3 regions of the Mesorhizobium yinganensis genome follow, and region 3 is predicted to be linked to each of the others. Evidence: predicted binding sites of a transcription regulator. Region 3 holds the regulator's gene; each other region holds the start of a gene.

Region 1 (4,581 bases), on a different contig from region 3:
ACGGTCCAGGAGCGATCCGCCTCAACACGGCGGCCATAGTGAAGATCCGGGGAGTCACGGCCGTGCGCACCGCCCTCGTTTTCCCATCTATCGATGGCGAAGTCCGCGGTCTTGCGTGTCTGCTCCGGGTTGCTGTTGGGGGCGTTCATGGTCGTGTCCTTTCTCCGTTCGGCACGTCGGCTTCGAGCGCGCCGGCATAGATCCCGCGCCGGCCCCATCGGTAATCGTCATGGCGTTGGGTCGTTGCGGCATGTTGAGCGATTGCATCGCGTTTCTTCCTTGCCCCGCAGGAGGCATCACGGATTCAGTTCTTGCCCTTGCCCCGCGGCGCGTTGGCGTTCGCAGCAGGCTTGATCTGGTTACCGAACGCGCCTTCAGGCTTTGGTGGGGCCTTGTCCTGTTTTGGCTTTCTGATCTCGCGATTGCTTCGTTTCTGGCCTTTAGCCATGTCCGAACGTCCTTTCCATGAGAGTTGCGCCACTGCCGGATTGCGACATGTCGACGGGCTCGAGGCTGTCCTGCGTCGTCACCCGCTCATGCCGCTCGTCGTCATTGCGAATGCGATATTGCAGCGAATCTCCCCGTGCCGGCAGAGTACCGGTGATGTGGTAGATATCAGCGGGCAATGCTGGCTTCACGAAGCTGCCCTTGAGCCGGACAGCTTGTCCAATCGTGAAGAGATGGGCAGGAGCTTCCTGCCGCGCGGACCGGACTGTGCGCCGGATGGGACTTGTCGATATCATGACTGTTGGTGATCCTTTTCGAGGGCGGCGTCGAGATCTGCAAGATCAATCGGCGCCATCTGATGTGTCTGGCCATCAATGCCGATGGCGGGCAGGTGAACAAAGGCGCCGACTCGTCTCCAGGCGAGGCGAGAGGATACCTCCAACAACTCTTCATCCTGGTCCACGCGATAGTCGCCGGCAGGCTGCGCGGTCTCGAAGCCGGGTAGCATAAAGGGTGCGGAGAACCGGACGATCGTCTGCGTGGTGCGCGTTGTCATGGTCGATACCTCCGCAGAAGAGCGCCATCGCGCCTCCCGCATCTTCCCCATTCGAACCGGAACGAACTCCCGTGCTGCCAGTACATCCGTGGTCAGCGGCGGGTTCATTCCTGGGTTCGAACAGAGCGATATGCACGCCGGGGTCGGCGCTTGATGCATTCGCTATCGAGAATTCGGTGGTGAATGGCGGGTCTCTGACACCGCAATAAGCCAAGTCGGCCAAATCAACGAGATTTATATATGGGCTTTACCCGCCACTTAAGCAAGGAGCACGCCGATTTTATTTCGTAGCGGGTTGAATAATGGCTCATCCATAAAAATAAAAATCCTTGAAAAGGCAGGAAATTCGTATTGAAAACAACAAATATCGGATCGATAGAAGCGATGTAATTTTCCCAAAGCCCCGATTCTTCATAGAATTACATTTAGCACTCCTATCATTCGAGTGCCAAAGTCGCTATGTATCTGAAGTGGTCGCCCTATGCGCCGACCCCAGAAAGAACTTTCATGAAATTCCGGCCACTCCACGACCGCGTCGTCATCCGACGCGCGGAAGGCGATCTCAAATCCAAGGGCGGCATCATCATCCCCGACACCGCGAAGGAAATGCCGCAGGAAGGCGAGGTGATCGCCGTCGGCCCCGGTTCCCGCGACGAAAGCGGCAAGCTGGTTCCCCTGGATGTGAAGGCGGGCGATTTCATCCTGTTCGGCAAATGGTGCGGCACCGAGGTCAGGATCGACGGCAAAGACCTTCTGATCATGAAGGAGGCCGACATCATGGGCATCGTCGAGAAGACCGAAGTTGCAACGAAGAAAGCCGCCTGACCGGTCGCTTTCCAATCACAAAATCCTAAGACCGAACTGGACAAACACCATGTCTGCCAAGGAAATCAAATTTTCAACCGACGCTCGCGACCGCATGCTGCGCGGCGTCGAACTGCTCAACAACGCCGTCAAGGTGACGCTCGGGCCGAAGGGCCGCAACGTCGTCATCGACAAGTCGTTCGGCGCGCCCCGCATCACCAAGGACGGCGTCACCGTTGCCAAGGAGATCGAGCTTGCCGACAAATTCGAGAACATGGGCGCGCAGATGGTGCGCGAGGTGGCCTCGAAGACCAACGATCTCGCGGGCGACGGTACCACCACCGCGACCGTGCTCGCCGCCTCGATCCTGCGCGAGGGCGCCAAGCTGGTCGCCGCCGGCATGAACCCTATGGACTTGAAACGTGGCATCGATTTCGGCGTCGCCGCCGTAGTCAAGGAAATCCAAGCGCGTGCGAAGAAGGTCAAGTCTTCGGGCGAGATCGCCCAGGTCGGAACCATCGCCGCCAATGGCGACACGTCGGTCGGCGAGATGATCGCCAAGGCAATGGACAAGGTCGGGAATGAAGGCGTCATAACCGTCGAGGAAGCCAAGACCGCCGATACCGAACTCGACGTGGTCGAAGGCATGCAGTTCGACCGCGGCTACCTTTCCCCCTACTTCGTCACCAATGCCGAGAAGATGCGCGCGGAGCTGGAGGACCCCTACATCCTGATCCACGAAAAGAAGCTCGGCAATTTGCAGGCGATACTGCCGATCCTAGAAGCGGTGGTGCAGAGCGGCAAGCCGCTGCTGATCATCTCCGAGGATGTCGAGGGCGAGGCGCTCGCCACGCTCGTCGTCAACAAGTTGCGCGGCGGCTTGAAGGTCGCGGCCGTCAAGGCTCCCGGCTTCGGCGACCGTCGCAAGGCCATGCTCGAGGATATCGCCGTGCTGACCGCCGGCCAACTGATCTCCGAGGATCTCGGGATCAAGCTGGAGAACGTCACGCTCGACATGCTCGGGCGAGCAAAGCGCGTGGTCATCGAGAAGGATACGACCACGGTCATCGACGGTTCCGGCGACAAGGCCGGTATCGCCGCGCGCATCAGCCAGATCAAGGCGCAGATCGAGGAAACGACTTCCGACTATGACAAGGAGAAGCTGCAGGAGCGGCTGGCGAAGCTTGCCGGCGGCGTCGCCGTGATCCGCGTCGGCGGCGCGACCGAGACCGAGGTCAAGGAGAAGAAGGACCGCATCGACGACGCGCTCAACGCTACGCGAGCGGCTGTCGAGGAAGGCACCGTGCCGGGCGGCGGCGTGGCGCTGCTGCGCGCCAGGACCGCGCTGGCCTCGCTGACAGGTGACAATGCCGACATAACCGCAGGCATCTCCATCGTGCTTAGGGCGCTTGAGGCTCCGATCCGGCAGATCGCCGAGAATGCCGGCGTCGAAGGCTCGATCGTGGTCGGCAAGCTGACGGACAGCAAGGACCGCAACCAAGGTTTTGATGCGCAGACCGAAACCTATGTCGATATGATCAAGGCCGGCATCGTCGATCCTGCCAAGGTCGTGAGAACTGCCCTGCAGGATGCGGGCTCGATCGCAGCGCTCCTGATCACCGCCGAGGCGATGATCGCCGACATTCCCGCGAAGGAATCCACCCCGTCGGCCGGCAACGGCGGCATGGGATACTGAAAGCAGTGCTTGAACCGTTCGGCCGGCGCGGCCGGACAAAGCAATCCTCACCACAATCTGGAAGGAAGAGCTCCATGGCTACACAGAGCACGACGAAACCATCTTTCTCCCGTCGGTGGGAAGACTATCAGCCTTCGAAGACCATGCTGGTCTGGGCATGCATCGCGGCGGTGATCGCCACGATCGTCGTCGGCTTCAGCTGGGGCGGCTGGGTCACCGGCGGCACTTCGCAAAATATGGCGAAAGCGGCTGGCGACACGGCGCGCGGAGAGCTGGCATCCGCCATATGCGTTGAACGGTTCAACGCGGCGCCGGATTCCGCAGCGAAACTTGCCGAGTTCAAGGCGATACCGGACAGCTTCAAGAAGCGGCAGTTCGTTGAAGCCGGTGGCTGGGCGACGATGCCGGGACAGACATCGCCCGACAGGCTGGGTGCGCAGGCATGCGCCACCGCTCTTTCCGCTTGAGGCCAAGCCGATTTCCAAACGGCGCTCGGGCAAACGCCGGAGCGCTTCAATCCGCTGACCAAAGGAGCGTGAACCATGATCTCGTTTGTGAAAAAGCCGGATCCGCAGCAACCGGCTGAGCACGTCGACGACAATCGCTACGAGCAGATCCGGAAGGCGGCGGCTGAACGGCATCGCAAGTCGGATACCGACGGCACGCGCCGTCGAGCCCGCCAGACAGCCGAGGACAACCGCCTCATATGAGAGAGCTGCGGCGACCATCCCGCGCACAGGTCAAGGTGCCCGCTGCTTGCCGGCGAGGCTTTGGGTAGCGGGTGAAGGACATTGAGCATCGTGAGCCCTTCAAGCAGAGCCCAATCGGCGTGGATGTCGATTGGGAATTCCGCTGCTGCTTGCCGTGATCATCGAACCGTTGGAGTCTGAATACTGTTGACGAACGTCCTTGCATCGATGTCCCAGAACGAAGTTGGCAAGCGTGCCTGGCCCAGGATCCTGTCCGAATATCGGAAACCTCACAGAGGCCGCAGCCTGTTCGAACTGGCGGTGACGCTTGTCCCGTTCGTGAGCCTTTGGGCGCTTGCGGCGATTGCTATCCACAATGGTTTCTGGTG
Region 2 (4,581 bases), on a different contig from region 3:
TTGGGCAGGGCGACGGTCAGCACGCCGTTCTTGAAATCGGCGCTGACCTTGTCGTCCTCGACTTCGTAGCCGAGCGGGATGCGGCGCTCGAAGCGGCCGTAGAAGCGCTCCGTGAACTGACGGTCCTTGTCCTCGGTCTCGGACCTCTTCTCACCCTTCAGCGTCAGCACGCCATCTTCCAGCAGGACCTCGATGTCCTTCTCCTCGAGGCCGGGGACCTCGGCCGTAACGCGGATTTCCTTCTCCCCGTCGGAGACTTCCACGTTCGGCCAGCCTCCGCCGCCGAAAGAGGAGAACCTGCCAAGGGCGGGAAGACGGCTGTCGAAGCCGCGGAAGGCGTCGTCGAACAGCCGGTTCACCTCGCGATGCAGCGACAGGAACGGGTCACGATCTTCGTCGCGGAAGACGCTCGGAAGCTGGTTTCCGTTGTTGCGGCCCCAAGGGATCAGATCACGTACGCTCATTGGTTTTCTCCTTTCATGTCTTCATGGTGTGCCTTTCAGCAAAGCTCCGCCGGGAGCCGGACGCGAACGTCCGGCTCTTGGGAGCATCATCGTGGATAGCTTCAGGCGGCCTGCTTTTCGGCCTCGATCTTGCGCTGTGCGACCTTCGGCGTGGCCGCGACGCTGCCGATCTCGATCCGGCGCGGCTTCATCTCTTCGGGAATCTCGCGTTTGAGATCGATCGTCAGGAGGCCGTTCTCCAACCCAGCGCCAGTGACCTTCACGTGGTCGGCCAACTGGAAGCGGCGTTCGAACGCGCGACCGGCGATGCCACGATGCAGATACTCGGCCCTGTCTTCGTCTTTCTTCGCGCCAGTCACCAGAAGCATGTTCTGCTCCTGCGTCATCGACAGCTCGTCCTGGCTGAAGCCGGCCACCGCCATGGTAATGCGGTAGTCGTCCTCGCCGGTCCTGGCGATGTCATAAGGGGGCCAGTTGTCGATCGTCGTTGTCGCCCGGCTCGCGTTCTCGAGAAGGTCGAAGACTCGATCGAAGCCGACGCTCGACCTATAGAGCGGGGAAAAGTCGAATGCTGTTCTCATAGCCATATCCTCCATTGAGCAACATGGGTACGAGGAGCGCCAAGAAGCCGGCGCTCCCTGACCATGCCGGTCCTGTTCAGCGACCGGCGCCACTGACCTAGGAATCGTTTTTTCGAGCGTCAAGACCCCTTACGCAACCAAATTGTCGTCGGAACGTCGATCAGACATTCGACGTTTCCAAACCTCACGTGCTCGGAACGAGTCGCAAATACTGGGAGGCTGGACGATGGCGATTACGCGAGGCGAGATCGTGTCCATCCTTGGGCCGGTCGACGACGAAGTCGTCGCAGAGTTGATGGGAACCGGAGCATCGGTCGAGGAACTTAGAGAGGCATGGGCTTGGCTCCATAACGACGAGGCGCTGATGGGTGCGGGGCGCCCGCTGCCTGGAACCCGAGTGGGCAGGTTGATCGAAATGCTGGAGCCGGACGAGGACGAGACGTCGCGCACCGTCTGAGCCGGCGCATCTTGAACTCGGGCCGCAAGCTGCCACCTCGTTTTGTCGGAAAGGAGCGCTCGCCCTTCAGGTAGCTTCTTCAAAAAGACGATCAGAATTGCTGGAGGAAGTGATGAACGACGTCGCGTTTTCGGAACCCGTCATCCTGCATTTGCCCGGCATCGGCGACCGCAAGGTCGCGACCAGCTTCGAAGCGATCGAATGCCTTCAGAACGAATGGCCGCAATGGGCCAGAGGCAGAAGCTGGCGCAACGCGCAGTCGGCCTGTCGCGACGCGCTCGACGGATGGTGTGGCGCGAAGCCGGCACGGCGAAGTTTCGTCAAGGCCGCCGATCGGGCGGGGCTGTTGCCAAGCCTGCGGCGGTCGAGCGCGCCAGCTTGGCATCGGCCGGCATCCGGCGAGGCAAGCGTGTCGGCCGCCGGTGCTCAGTGAATCGCGATGATGCCGTCCACCGCCTTCCACTCGGACGGCTTGATCAGGCGATGGTGGGCGACGCGCACCGAGTGCAGCGCGCCCTCCAGCGTTTCCTTCCAGTAGTCGAGGAAGCCGCGGAGTTCGGGAAAGTCGGGCGCGAGATCATATTCCTGCCAGACATAAAGCTGCAGCAGGCTGGGATGATCGGGCATGCGGTAGTGAATCTCTGCGGTAGTCAGTCCATAGCCCTCCATTTGCATCCGGAACTCCCGGCTCACGCTCGCTGCCATTCTCAACCTTTCCTCTTGCTCGCTGCCTAGGCATCCAGCCGCTGCCGTTCGGCTCGGCGGCTAACCTCGTTTCGGTGTTCAGTCGCCGAACCCGGGCCGTCCAGTCGCCGCAACGCGTCCATGATGGCGTCGAACGAGACCGGCTGCCGGGCGCCCGGCGGGTGCCGCAGCGCCGGCATGGCTTCGACCGCGCACGCGTCCGAAGCCCACGAAGAGAGGATCGCCCGCTTTTCGTTCAGGTCGAGCGTGCGGTCGCCCAGCACGTCGTCGGGATGGTCGAAATGGCGTTCCGGCGACAGCAGCCGGTCGAGCGCGAGGTCATTGGCTTCGGGTGCCAGTGACGGGATGATCATCGAAAAGTCGGTTCGGCCCATCGATTTCCTCCTTCCGTGTTGCCGTTCCAAAAGCTCCGTTTTGATCTCAATTCGAGACGCCGTGCATGGCGCATGGCGGTTTTCGGATTTTGCTCGACCACGGGAAAATTTCAAGTCCCGCCCCATAGACCGAATGGCAAATAGCTGCATGTTTTCATGGTGCTAGCACTCGGCAGGATCGAGTGCCAAAAAATTTCGTGATGCCTCTTGAAATGCCGAAATCGCAAAACTAGCTCGAAATCCGCGTGATGCCTGACGAAGGGTCGCTGCGCCCCGCACCGGCCCGATATTGCCGATCCGGTGTGGAGGAACCTCAAAATCTGTTTGTCCTTGAAGGAGAACGACATGGCATTCCGTCCATTGCATGACCGTATCCTGGTCCGCCGCATCGAAGCCGACGAGAAGACGGCCGGCGGCATCATCATCCCTGACACCGCGAAGGAGAAACCGCAGGAAGGCGAGGTCATCGGCGTCGGTCCCGGCGCGCGTGACGAGAGCGGCAAGCTCATCGAACTCGATGTGAAGGTCGGCGACCGCATCCTGTTCGGCAAATGGTCCGGCACCGAGATCAAGCTAAACGGCGAGGACCTGCTCATCATGAAGGAAAGCGATGTGATGGGCGTGATCGACCAGAGCGTTGCGTTCAAGAAGGCCGCGTGAACCGGGCCCCAAAGAAACCAACCAGTCAACGAAAGCTGCCTAGATTTGAAGGAGTGATCCAATGGCTGCCAAAGAAGTCAAATTCCACACCGAGGCCCGCGAGAAGATGCTGCGAGGCGTCGACATCCTCGCCAATGCCGTGAAGGTGACGCTCGGCCCTAAGGGCCGAAATGTCGTGATCGACAAGTCGTTCGGTGCCCCGCGCATCACCAAGGACGGCGTCACCGTCGCCAAGGAGATCGAGCTCGAAGACAAGTTCGAGAACATGGGCGCCCAGATGGTGCGTGAAGTGGCATCGAAGACCAACGATCTTGCCGGCGACGGAACCACGACCGCGACCGTCCTCGCGCAGGCGATCGTCAAGGAAGGCGCCAAGGCCGTGGCCTCCGGCATGAACCCGATGGACCTGAAGCGCGGTATCGATAAGGCAGTCGACGCCGTGGTTGCCGAACTCAAGGCCAACGCTCGCAAGGTGACGCAGAACAACGAGATCGCCCAGGTCGGCACGATCTCGGCCAATGGCGACGCTGAGATTGGCCGCTTCCTTGCCGAGGCGATGGAGAAGGTCGGCAACGAGGGCGTGATCACCGTCGAGGAAGCCAAGACCGCCGAGACCGAGCTCGAAGTGGTCGAGGGTATGCAGTTCGACCGCGGCTACCTCTCGCCGTACTTCATCACCAACCAGGACAAGATGCGGGTCGAGCTCGAAGAACCTTATGTTCTGATCCACGAGAAGAAGCTCGGCAATCTGCAGGCCATGCTTCCCGTCCTCGAAGCCGTCGTGCAGTCCGGCAAACCACTGCTGATCATTGCCGAGGATGTCGAGGGCGAGGCGCTGGCGACGCTGGTCGTCAACAAGCTGCGCGGCGGCCTGAAGGTGGCTGCCGTCAAGGCCCCTGGGTTCGGCGACCGCCGCAAGGCCATGCTGGAGGACATCGCTATCCTCACCGGCGGCACCGCTATCTCGGAAGACCTCGGCATCAAGCTGGAGAACGTCACGCTACAGATGCTCGGCCGCGCCAAGAAGGTGGTGATCGAGAAGGAAAATACAACGATCGTCGACGGCGCCGGCTCCAAGGCCGAGATCGAAGGGCGCGTGAAGCAGATCAAGGCGCAGATCGAGGAGACGACCTCGGACTACGACCGCGAGAAGCTGCAGGAGCGGCTGGCGAAACTCGCCGGCGGCGTCGCGGTGATCCGCGTCGGCGGCTCGACCGAGGTCGAGGTCAAGGAGCGCAAGGACCGCGTCGATGACGCGCTGCACGCCACGCGCGCGGCGGTCGAAGAAGGCATCCTTCCTGGTGGCGGCGTCGCCCTTCTGAGGGCTGCGAAGGCGTTGG
Region 3 (4,581 bases):
GTCAGCCCGGCGACGAAGCTGGAGACCAGCCCGCCCTTGCCTTTCCTCGCCTCGACATTTTCAGGCGTGATGCCACTGCTCCAGAACGTCCAGGCAAGATAGGCGAGATAGGCGATGCCGAACCATTTGACGACGAGGAACACCATGCCGAAGGTCTGCGCCACCAGCGCAAGACCCAGCACAACCGCGGTCAGATAAGTCAGGTCGCCGAGGATCAGGCCGAGGGACATGAACAGCGACGAGCGAAAACCTGAGCCCAGCGCACGCGCCACCAGCGCCGTCACGCCCGGACCGGGAATGGCGGCGGCCAGCGCCAGCGCGCCGCTATAGGCTATGAAACCGGCAACCGTCATTCCAGCTCTCCGAAACAGGAGGCACCCTTTGCCACAAAACCACTCCGGCGGAAATGGCGCAGCCTCCGTTGCGCTCCGGGCCAGAGCCTCTCGAACCCTTGCCGTGTTTTCGAGCGACGCGTTCGCCGAGCGCTCCGTCCGCCTCACCGTTCCCGATCTCGTGACCGCGGGATAGTGATCCCTCGGAAGACGCATGCGGCATGGTGCGTTAGTGTCGGATGAGCCTGATCGCAGCCAGCGCCCGGAAGACCATGCCGCGTTATCGCCAGAATACCTATGGTCTCGTCGCGATTATCCTGCATTGGACGATCGCGCTGCTGTTTCTTAGCCAGATCGTCTTCGGTTTTTCGATGGAGCAGGTCAAAAGCCTGGCTCTCCAGTTCGAACTCATCCAATGGCACAAATCCTTCGGTTTCCTGATCCTGGCGCTGGCGCTGCTGCGGCTGGTCTGGCGGCTTGCCGCCGGCCGTCCGCCGCAGTCTGCCGCCTTGTCCGGCCTCGAGCGGGCCGCGGCGGAAACCGTGCAATGGATCCTGCTCGCCGCCACCATCGCGGTCCCTTTGGCCGGCTGGGCGCTGGCCTCCACTTCGACGCTCGGCATTCCGAGCTTCGCCTTCAACCTCGTTGTCGTGCCGCATCTGCCGCTGACGCCGTCCGACGCGGCCGAGGCTTTTTGGGGCGAGGCGCATGAATTGCTGGCCTACGGCGCCGGCCTGCTCGCCCTCGGCCACGCGGCCGCGGCGCTGCGCCATCACTTCCTCTTACGCGACGACGTGCTTGTCCGCATGCTGCCCGGCCGGGCGGCACGGCCGGCGACGCATCGCGTCACCCTGGAGACCAACGACGATGTTTGACCATTTCCCCAAGCCTGCCAGCGCCGGCAGCGCTGCCGCACTGGCCATGGCCGCGAGCCTCTTTCTTCTGCCCGCACCCGCCTCCGCCGACGCGCTGTCGGAAGCAGCCGGCAACTACCGCATCGATTCTTCCTCCAAGATCAACTTCAAGGTCGACCAGGTCGGCGGCGGCGGCATCAACGGCAGCTTCGGCTCCTACAGCGGCTCCTTCAAAATCGACGGCAACAACGTCTCGAAATCCAACGTTTCGATCACGCTGTACGCCAAGAGCGTTGCGGCCCAGCAGGCCCGCATCACCGACTTCCTGCGCTCCGACGCGGTGTTCGATGTGGCCAACCATCCCGAAATCACCTTCCGCTCGACCTCGGTCACCAGGATAAGCGACGACGAAGCGCGCATCGACGGCGTGCTGACGGCGCGCGGCAAATCGCGAAAGGCGCAGTTCGAGGCGACGGTGGGCAAACGCAACGGCAAGGCCATCTCCTTCCGCGTTACCGGCTCGATCTACCGCTCGCCCTACGGCATGGATGTCGGCACGCCGGTCTATTCCAACGTCGTGCAGTTCGACATGACGCTGAACGGGACGCGGAAGTAACTGCAAACCCGGATTCGCTTCGAAAGCCGCTCGCGAAACGCTCAGTACCCGGCCTGGTCCAGCATCTGCTCCAGTTCGACCAGATCCTGCGGCAGAGGCATGCCCATGGCCCGGAGTTCGGCGAGCTTTTCGCGCACCTGCTCGTGCACTTCATGCGCGTCCTCGGGCCGGCTGACCATCTCTTCCAGCAAAAGCGCGATCTGCGCCTTGATCTGTTCCAGGGCCATGACTGCCTCCCGCCTCGCCTGCTCGTATCGCGCAGCCTATACCGGATCAGGCGGCTCGGCCACGTTCTGATTGAGCGCGTCGACGCGGCCTACCGCAGCATCCTTGAAATCAACTGCGCCGTATAATCCACCATCGGCACGATGCGGGCATAATTCAGCCGCGTCGGGCCGATGACGCCAAGGGCGCCGACGACTCGCGCATCCTTGTCGCGATAGGGCGCGACGACCAGCGACGAGCCGGACAGCGAAAACAGCTTGTTCTCCGAGCCGATGAAGATCCGCACGCCCGACCCCGCTTCGGCCAGGTCGAGCAACTGGATCATGCCGTCCTGCGTCTCCATGTCATCGAACAGGTGACGCAGCAAATCCAGGTCGGCCTGCGCCGTCACATTCTCCAGCAGGTTGGCGCGGCCGCGCACGATCAGCCGGGCCGGCAGGCCGCTTTCGGCACCGGCCCAGACAGCCAACCCCTTCTCCACCAGTTGCTGCGACAGCGTGTCCAACGCCGCCTTGGTCTCCTGCTGGACTCGAGCGATCTCGGTGCGCGCCTCCGCCAGCGTGCGGCCGCGTATATGGGCGTTGAGGAAATTCGACGCCTCCTGCAATTGCGAAGCCGTCACGCCGGCCGGCAGCTCGATCACCCGGTTCTCGACGTCGCCGTTCTGCGACACCAGCACCGCCAGCGCCCGCTGCGGCTCGAGCTGGATGAATTCGATATGCTTCAGCGGCACCTCGCTTTTTGCCGCCAGCACCAGGCCCGCGCCGCGCGAGGCGCCCGAAAGAAGCTGGCTCGCCTCCGTCAGCATCTGCTCGACCGACACCCCCTGCCCCGACGCCTTGATCTGCGTGTCGATCGAGCGGCGTTCTTCTTCCGTCAGGTCGCCGAGTTCGAGGAAGGCGTCGACGAAAAAGCGTAGTCCCTTTTGCGTCGGCAGCCGGCCGGCCGAAATATGCGGTGCATAGATCAGCCCGAGTTGCTCCAAATCGCTCATCACGTTGCGCACCGTGGCGGGCGACAGGCTCGCCGGCAGCATGCGCGACAGGTTGCGCGAACCGACCGGCTCGCCGTCGAGCAGGTAGGAATCGACGATGCGCCGGAAAATGTCGCGCGAACGGGCGTCGAGTGATTGCAGGGTCGGGTCTTTGATCGGCGTGTTCATATCCTTGTGAAAGATATAAACAGCGTGGCCCACGTGACAAGCGGAACCCGATGATCGAGACCGAACGCCTCATCCTTCGTCCCCACATCCTGGATGACTTCGACGAATTGCTCGCCGTCAGCAACGACGCCGAGGTCATGCAGTTCATCACCCATGGTGCTCATGCGAGCAGGCAGGACGTCTGGAACAAGCTTCTGCGCAACATCGGCCATTGGACGGCCCTCGGCCATGGCGTCTTCGCCGTCGTCGACAGGCAGACCGGCCGCTATCTCGGCGACACCGGCCTTGCCGACTTCCATCGCGATCTCGGCAACGATTTCGATCCCTTTCCGGAGGCAGCCTGGGTTTTCGCCGGACACGCACAGGGCAAGGGTTTCGCCACCGAAGCGGCGCACGCCGCCCATCGCTGGTTCGACGCCAGTCGCGGCGCAGGGCGCACCGTGTGCATCATCGATCCCGACAATGCCGCGTCCATCGGCGTGGCGCGAAAACTCGGCTACGGCCACTATGGCGAGATCGAATACAAGGGCGACAGGGTGTTGAAGTTCGAGCGTCTGCCCTGACCGCTTTTCCTTTGCGCTCCCCTGCCGGCGGGTCTAAAAGCCCGCCACGATTTGAACCGCAGGAGCCTTGATGCGTCCGTCCAAGAGACAGCCCGACGAAATGCGCGCGATTTCTTTCGAGCGCAACGTCTCCAAGCATGCCGAAGGCTCGTGCCTTGTCAAGTTCGGCGATACGCATGTGCTGTGCACCGCGAGCCTGGAAGAAAAGGTGCCGGGCTGGATGCGCAACACCGGCCGAGGCTGGGTGACGGCCGAATATGGCATGCTGCCGCGCGCCACCGGCGAGCGCACACGCCGCGAGGCTTCGACCGGCAAGCAGGGCGGACGCACGCTGGAAATCCAGCGGCTGATCGGCCGTTCGCTGCGCGCAGTGGTCGATCTGCAGGCGCTGGGCGAAATGCAGATCACGGTGGACTGCGACGTCATCCAGGCCGACGGTGGCACGCGCACGGCCTCCATCACCGGCGGCTGGGTAGCCCTGCACGACTGCCTGCGCTGGATGGAGACGCGGCAGATGACGACTGTCTCCAAGGTGCTCAAGGATCACGTCGCCGCCATCTCGTGCGGCATCCACGACGGCCAGCCGGTCCTCGACCTCGACTATGTCGAGGATTCCGCCGCCGGCACCGACGCCAATTTCGTCATGACCGGCAAGGGCGGCATCGTCGAGATCCAGGGCACGGCCGAAGGCGCGCCCTTCTCCGAGGAAGAGTTCGCAGCGCTGATGGCACTCGCCCGCAAAGGCATTTCGCGGCTGGTGAATTTGCAGCAGATGGCGGTGGCATAGTTCGGAGACGTTTGTGTTCGGCCAACACCCCTCATCCGACCT

Evidence for each region. The regulator HrcA, encoded in region 3, represses chaperone genes, less so after heat shock. The targets are predictions, from matches to a motif close to GTTAGCACTCNCNNNNNGNGAGTGCTAAC.
Region 1: the regulator HrcA is predicted to act here: its motif matches at 1,428-1,456, upstream of ABMA59_RS30020 (co-chaperone GroES).
Region 2: the regulator HrcA is predicted to act here: its motif matches at 2,743-2,771, upstream of ABMA59_RS26675 (co-chaperone GroES).

Annotation. Positions count from the first base shown of each region.
Region 1 is NZ_JBEBMH010000028.1:2,669-7,249, forward strand. Features, by position in the region: gene ABMA59_RS30000 (hypothetical protein) at 1-149, opposite strand, end outside; gene ABMA59_RS30005 (hypothetical protein) at 305-448, opposite strand; partial or broken gene ABMA59_RS30010 (hypothetical protein) at 444-743, opposite strand; gene ABMA59_RS30015 (hypothetical protein) at 740-1,003, opposite strand; gene ABMA59_RS30020 (co-chaperone GroES) at 1,511-1,828, shown strand; gene groL (chaperonin GroEL) at 1,878-3,503, shown strand; gene ABMA59_RS30030 (hypothetical protein) at 3,578-3,970, shown strand; gene ABMA59_RS30035 (hypothetical protein) at 4,046-4,213, shown strand; gene ABMA59_RS30040 (fatty acid desaturase) at 4,421-4,581, shown strand, end outside.
Region 2 is NZ_JBEBMH010000020.1:45,478-50,058, reverse strand. Features, by position in the region: gene ABMA59_RS26705 (Hsp20/alpha crystallin family protein) at 1-464, opposite strand, end outside; gene ABMA59_RS26700 (Hsp20 family protein) at 566-1,045, opposite strand; gene ABMA59_RS26695 (hypothetical protein) at 1,272-1,502, shown strand; gene ABMA59_RS26690 (DUF982 domain-containing protein) at 1,615-1,935, shown strand; gene ABMA59_RS26685 (usg protein) at 1,929-2,207, opposite strand; gene ABMA59_RS26680 (hypothetical protein) at 2,234-2,581, opposite strand; gene ABMA59_RS26675 (co-chaperone GroES) at 2,927-3,241, shown strand; gene groL (chaperonin GroEL) at 3,303-4,581, shown strand, end outside.
Region 3 is NZ_JBEBMH010000001.1:502,482-507,062, reverse strand. Features, by position in the region: gene ABMA59_RS02435 (LysE family translocator) at 1-353, opposite strand, end outside; gene ABMA59_RS02430 (cytochrome b) at 572-1,207, shown strand; gene ABMA59_RS02425 (YceI family protein) at 1,200-1,802, shown strand; gene ABMA59_RS02420 (hypothetical protein) at 1,844-2,029, opposite strand; gene hrcA (heat-inducible transcriptional repressor HrcA) at 2,119-3,189, opposite strand; gene ABMA59_RS02410 (GNAT family N-acetyltransferase) at 3,240-3,752, shown strand; gene rph (ribonuclease PH) at 3,823-4,539, shown strand.